2 regions of the Neobacillus sp. SRL179 genome follow, and region 1 is predicted to be linked to the other one. Evidence: riboswitches for the same ligand, from Rfam matches in the RefSeq annotation. Region 1 holds a riboswitch; the other holds the start of a gene.
What was found. Region 1 has a riboswitch for cobalamin ahead of AC4E8C_RS03745 (ribonucleoside-diphosphate reductase subunit alpha). Riboswitches for the same ligand answer to the same signal wherever they lie in the genome.
Positions count from the first base shown of each region.

Region 2: linked by a shared signal. The riboswitch ahead of AC4E8C_RS10125 (DUF4430 domain-containing protein) and the one ahead of AC4E8C_RS03745 (ribonucleoside-diphosphate reductase subunit alpha) in region 1 are both predicted to bind cobalamin.

Region 1 covers NZ_OZ481792.1:768,526-771,952, reverse strand. Annotated here, with positions in the region: gene metE (5-methyltetrahydropteroyltriglutamate--homocysteine S-methyltransferase) at 1-1,110, opposite strand, end outside; cobalamin riboswitch at 1,287-1,467, opposite strand; cobalamin riboswitch at 1,627-1,806, shown strand; gene AC4E8C_RS03745 (ribonucleoside-diphosphate reductase subunit alpha) at 1,989-3,427, shown strand, end outside.
Region 2 covers NZ_OZ481792.1:2,049,121-2,052,547, reverse strand. Annotated here, with positions in the region: gene AC4E8C_RS10125 (DUF4430 domain-containing protein) at 1-1,654, opposite strand, end outside; cobalamin riboswitch at 1,782-1,969, opposite strand; gene ribH (6,7-dimethyl-8-ribityllumazine synthase) at 2,095-2,565, opposite strand; partial or broken gene ribB (3,4-dihydroxy-2-butanone-4-phosphate synthase) at 2,615-3,217, opposite strand; gene ribE (riboflavin synthase) at 3,247-3,427, opposite strand, start outside.

The DNA of each region.
Region 1 (3,427 bases):
CCATGTTTGGTTGGAAACATAAGATGCAATATGTGTTAACTCCACGATCTTCTCATCTGCAAATGACAAAGCATTTAACAATGAGTCCTCTAGCTTTGTTTCAGAGTTTGTCGTCACAGGTACGTGTTGTAAACTACAGGAAGACTGAATCCAAACTTCCTTTGCACTGCTTAAGGATAATATCGTTTTGGTATCCATTGCTTTTTCAGCCAAATTTGCCCGCCAAATATCACGTCCATTCACAATACCAATCCCTAATACCTTATCTTTAGGGAAACCGTATTGACGGAGGGAGGACATATTCTGTTCTCTTCCATGGATAAAGTCAAGGCCTATCCCTGCAACGGGTAATTGTGATAACTCCTCATACGCTGACAATCCTTCAAAATAGGTTTGTAACATAATTTGAGCGGCAGGGACTTCTTCCGCAATTTGTTGGTAGATTTGTTGGACAAGTTGTATATCCTCTTTAGCAAGTGACAGGACTAATGCTGGTTCTTCCACTTGAATCCACTCTGCCCCTGCATCGACTAGCTGCTGGAATACTTGTGTATAAAGCGGTAGGAGCTTGAAAATAAACGATGCTTTGGTTCTAGCGTCATATCCTTTAGATAATTGGACAAACGTAAACGGACCAATCATGGTAGGCTTAGTCATAATACCTAATTCTTCTTTCGCTTCTGTATAATAATCTAAGAGGTAGTTTTGAGTTAATTGGAGTGTTTGGCCTTCGTACTCCGGAACGATATAGTGATAGTTGGTGTTAAACCATTTTGTCATCTCGCAGGCCACTACATCATTTGCCCCTCGTGCCATTGCGTAATACGTATTTAAGTCTACCTTTTCCCCTGCCCATTGATAACGAGCTGGAATGAGACCAAACATGGCGGAAAGGTCTAGCATCCGGTCATAAAATGTAAAATCACCTACCGTTAGTAAGTTTAAGCCTAATGACTGCTGACGCTTTAGTTGATTCAAGCGATTTGTACTCATCTCTAACATAAATTTATTCTCTGATTTTTCCCCCTCCCAAAAAGCTTCTACACAACGTTTCCATTCCCGATGATCACCAATGTATGGATAACCGATTACTGTACTAACTAAATTCATTTATAACTCCTCCTAATACATTTACATATTTTCCAAATACAAAAAGCCACTTCCACATAAGGGAAATGGCTTTACAATCAAGTTATAGAATAATAGCGAATTCAAACTGCATTCCTATTTCATAACTCGTCTGTCGTACAAATGATTGGTCACCACCTATTTCCACGTAGGTATTTGGTGTGTACTAGAGATTGGCAGGTCTCCTGGCTTATCATCCATGCTCCTCACACCTTCCCATCAATGACAGTGGTATCTTGTGATTTGCTCCGATTTACAGTTGCGGGACAGCGACGGAATTGCACCGTTCTTCCCTTTTAAGCCAAGCCGCAGCTTGGCACCAACTCTTACACGATATGTAATTTTCAACAACTATAACATATTAATCTTCTAGAGTACATAATTTTCTGAAAAGAGTTGGAACTTCATAGAAGGGGGTTGTCAAATTGAGATTTGTATATTATATTTTGTGGTATACAATATTTAGTGTTCGAATTTTACCAAAAACACTAAATATAGATATTAACCAATAATAATGGTGTCTTAATAGACTTAATAGGGAATCTGGTGAAAATCCAGAACTGTACCCGCAACTGTATGTGCTGACGAAATAAAAGAGATCCACTGTCTTTAGGACGGGAAGGGATTAGAGTAGGGAGAAGCACAAGTCAGGAGACCTGCCATTGTTATATAGTATGTTCTTCTTCGGGAGTTGGGAAGATATAACGAGGGTATCCTACTATGACAGTATCAATCTACTGTTTAATAGATTATTCTGCGTTATCAACCCATCTGCGATGATGGGTTTTTTGTTTATAAAAAAATAATTCCAATCCCGAAGCGTTGTAAGCTAATTTACTACATATAGAGGAGAAGAAATGATGGATATGAAACAACACACAGAAATGAATTCTGTTTTAGCAGCAATTAAAGCCGCTTCGGAAAAATATAACTTGGATACAAAAGATTTATTCGAAAAGGCAGCTAACCTAGAAGAGTCATCAGCGTATGAACAATCCCTTTTTTATGCATTAAATCAAATTTCAATGGCGGACCCTGACTGGACTTTTCTAGCGGCAAATCTATATTTACTTAACCTTTATCAGAATACTTCATATAACAGAGGGTATAAGCCGGAAAAAAAATATGGTGATTTTTATGCGCTAATTACGGAATTGACTAGTATGGGCATCTATTCTGAGGATTTGTTACAAAGTTACACAAAGGAAGAGATTGATATAGTAGGAGCAGAAATTGATCCAGAACGAGACCATTTGTTTAATTATATCGGGTTATTTTTATTAGCAGATAGGTATTTGGCAAAAGATTATGAAGGAAATCTTTACGAGCTGCCTCAAGAACGGTTTATGATCATTGCAATGACTTTAATGAAAAATGAACCAAAGGCTAGCAGATTGTGCTTGGTAAAAGAAGCCTACTGGGCACTAAGCAATTTGTATATGACGGTTGCAACGCCGACTTTGTCTAATGCTGGCAAAAGCTTCGGGCAGCTTTCTTCCTGTTTTATTGATACCATTGAAGACTCATTGGATGGGATCTATTTGAATAATTGGGATATTGCCAGACTGAGTAAAGACGGCGGCGGGATTGGGATTTATCTAGGAAAAGTACGTGCCTTAGGTTCAGATATTAAGAAATTTAAAGGCAATTCATCTGGTGTTGTTCCTTGGATTCGTCTTATTAATGATACGGCGGTGAGTGTAGATCAATTAGGCCAAAGACAAGGGGCTGTAGCAGTATATTTGGATGTATTTCATAAGGATATGATGAATGGCTTTTTAGATTTAAAAACCAATAATGGAGACGAAAGACGGAAGGCTCATGATATTTTTACGGGAGTTTCAATACCTGATTTGTTTATGAAAAAGTTACAAGAGGTGGATAAAAACGGCAGAAGTGTTGGAGAGTGGCATACCTTTTGTCCTCATCAAGTAAAACAAATCATGGGCTGGAAGGATAAACATGGATTACCGCTCGGTCTAGAAGATTTTTATGATGACGAGGATGAAAAGGCTTTTTCCGTAAAGTACGAAGAAGCGGTCAACCATCCTCTTCTCCCTCGTAAAACCTACCGGGCAATGGATATTATGGCAAGGATGATGATTTCTCAATTGGAAACAGGGACACCCTACATGTTTTATCGGGATGAGGTAAATCGTCAAAATCCAAACAAGCACACCAAAGTAAAAGGACGTACGTCCATTTATGGCAGTAATTTGTGTACAGAGATTACGCAAAATATGTCAGCGACAACGATTGTGAAAGAATATCAGGATGAAGATGGGAACATTGTTATTGT
Region 2 (3,427 bases), 1.3 Mb from region 1:
TTAGATCCTGACTATCTGTATCAAGACCAGGCGTTTGACTCACAGGTGATGATTGATTCACAGGTGTTTGGACTACCGGTACGGTCTCGTCATTTGTTTCCGTTCCCGGTTGTTGTGCTGCCGGTGGTGTTGTCACAACGGGTGGATCGATTTCAACCGGTTGTTCTGCTAATGGGATTTGGAATAATGAACCTTTACCTTGTAAGAACAGTTGGTAAGCTGCCAAGCCCTGGATGCCTTGAGAGGTTGACATGGCATCACTCTGATCTCCACCTTTGTAATCAAAACCGCCATCCGTATTTTGGAACGATAAGAAAAATGGTACAAGCGCTTGATCATCTTTTACAAATGAAGAACTATTAGCATCTATTCCTAATGCCGATAAAGCGACAATCACTTGGGCGGCAGTAGAACTATTATCAATTATCGATGCTTGAAATTGTGACGATAAATAATTGACAGCTAGATTGATTTTATCTTTTACATCTGCTTGTCCCTTATATGGGGCAAGTGCTGTAAGAATCATCGCCGTTGTATCGATATCACTTGTTGAACCCTCATCCCAGGCCCATCCGCCATCTGAATTCTGCCGATCTGTTAAGTAACTCACAAGTTTCGGTCTTGTCCATAGAGCCGTATCTGGAACGGAAAAATTAGCACTATCCAATGTACTTAAGGCATATGAAACCCCAATTAACCCTTGTTTGGTGACATTTCCATTATAAATAGCCTGAATTAGATTAAAGCTTTCAACATTTTGCGGGTCTCCGCCTGCAGCAAGAATACCCAGGGCATACCGTTCAGTATCCGTGATTCTTGAGAATTTCCCTTGCTTTTCTTTAACTAGTGATTTAACAGTGGATAGATAATTGGCTGGGATGGGTTTTCCTACTTGTTTTAAGGAAATAACCGCCCACTCATCCACTTGCTCAGTGCTATAATATCCGCTTACACGATCAATGGCACTGTTCATAGTCTCTTGTGGAATAGGCTCCAAAGTAGGTGTCGTGTTTTCTCCCCATGAGTCATATTGAAAAGTAATTTTATCACCAGACTTTATCAAGTAACTGTTTGGGTCACTATTCACCGTCACGCCATTAACAGTAAATGCCGTGTAATTCAATTGTTGTGGACCTGCTGCTAATTTTAATAGCTGTAACGCAGTAGGTTGTCCGATAAAACCAATATTGGTTAAGGCCGGAGTCAAATCCTTATTATTAGGATCTACGATATTTAAGGACACGACATTTTCAGGCATATCGTACCAGCCGGCATAGGTAAATGTTAATTGGTCCCCTTTTTGGACTTTATAGAGGTCATAGTTTACTTGAGAGAATAATCCGTTCACATAAAAAGCCCAGTAATGCTCGGGTTTTATTTCAGAACCTTTAATACGATTGATGGAGGCACCATAATCTGTTGACGCCACATCTATATCATCATTAACTGCTTTTTTTAATACTTCCAATGCCGTTTCATTTGGATTAAAAGGTACTGGTGCTTGATAAATTTCTTTTCCAGTGTCATCCAGTACCGAAATGGTCACCGCATCTTCTGGAGCCGCTGCGTTAACTTGCAGTTGAAACCCATTAGCTGTCAGGCTAAATAAAAGAAGGAACACAAATAACAGATTGATTTTTCTTTTAAACATCATTTACTCTCTCCCTGATATGATATTTTTCCATAAAAAAATCCTCCCATAGGAGGAGGAGTGTTATGTACGTTAAGTTGGAAACGCAAAAAATACGCTTCTTGCTTAACACTCTCCTATCCGCGTAGGCTGTTGGTGTTAAAAACAGGCAGGTTTCCTGGCTCATGATCATAGCTCCCTATGTCTTCCCATCCTTCGACAGTGACAATTATAGGTTGCTCCCATTTACAGTGGCGGGACCGCGTTGGAATTTAACCAACTTCCCTATTAAGCTCAAAGTCTTGTAACAGACTTCAGCACCTGTTTTACCGAGTTATTTTTTTATGATACGTCTATTATATATATAAATTAATTTATTTGTATAGGATTTCATTCAATAACTTTTTATCAAAAAAAAATAGGCTTAGAAGGAAATCATTCTAATACCTATCTTTTGTTGAAAATTATTGTTCAATATTTCGGCATAAATTAGCCATTTCAATCGCTGCGGTCGCTGCATCCCAGCCCTTATTACCTGCCTTTGTTCCAGCACGCTCGATTGCTTGTTCAATGGATTCTGTTGTTAATAATCCAAAAGCAACAGGGATGCCACTGCTTAAGTTAATAGCTGCTACACCTTTTGCCACTTCGTTACAAACATAATCAAAGTGAGGAGTAGCGCCGCGAATGACGGTCCCAAGCGTAATAACAGCATCGTACTTTTTACTATTCGCCATTTTTTGAGCAATTAGCGGGATTTCGAACGCACCAGGCACCCAAGCGACATCAACGTCTGTATCATTAACACCATGTCTTTTAAGGGCATCTTGTGCACCACTCAATAATTTACTCGTAATAAACTCATTAAACCTTCCGACAACAATTCCTACTTTTAAACCTGAACCTACTAAATGCCCTTCAAATATTTGTCCCATTATAATACCTCCAAATTTTGTTAATATTTTACCTAACGTTTGATGAAGCTTCCTTTTTGTTTCTGTATTCAACTAAATCTTTGATCATTATCATTTTTACGTTAAACTTATCCGCAACTTCGCGAAGCTGGGGAACACGTGCCATAGTTCCGTCCTCATTCATGATTTCACAAATCACTCCTGCAGGTTTAGCATCACATAATTTAGCTAAATCTACAGCTGCTTCGGTATGTCCAATTCTCTGCAAAACTCCCCCGTTTTTGGCAATAAGCGGGAACATATGACCCGGTCGTTTAAAATCCTCGGGTTTTGCTTCTGGATCCAGCAAACTTAAAACAGTAGCTGAACGTTCGAAAGCGGAAATGCCTGTTTTTGCAAATTTATGGTCAATACTAACCGTAAAGGCGGTTCCATGGGGATCGGTGTTATTTTCCACCATCGGATGTAAGTTCAATTTTTGTGCCAATTCTTCTTCAATCGGTACACATATCAGTCCTCTTCCATGTGTCGCCATAAAATTAATAACAGCAGGTGTGGCCTTTTCGGCCAAGGCAATAAAGTCGCCTTCATTCTCACGATCCTCGTCATCACAAACAATGATAACTTTACCTGCTTTTAGATCTGATAAGGCTTCCTCAATACTATCGAACACAACCATCACTCCTTTTTAAAAAGCTGAATTTAATAAAAACCATTTTCCTCTAAAAACTTTTCTGTTATTCCAGACTTGCTTTTTCGCTGCGTATCGTTTCCAAGGTTTTTGATAAAATGACCTACATATTTACCAATCATATCGCATTCCAAATTGACGATATCTCCTTGCCCCTTTAGGCTTAATATGGTTTCTGACAAGGTATGAGGA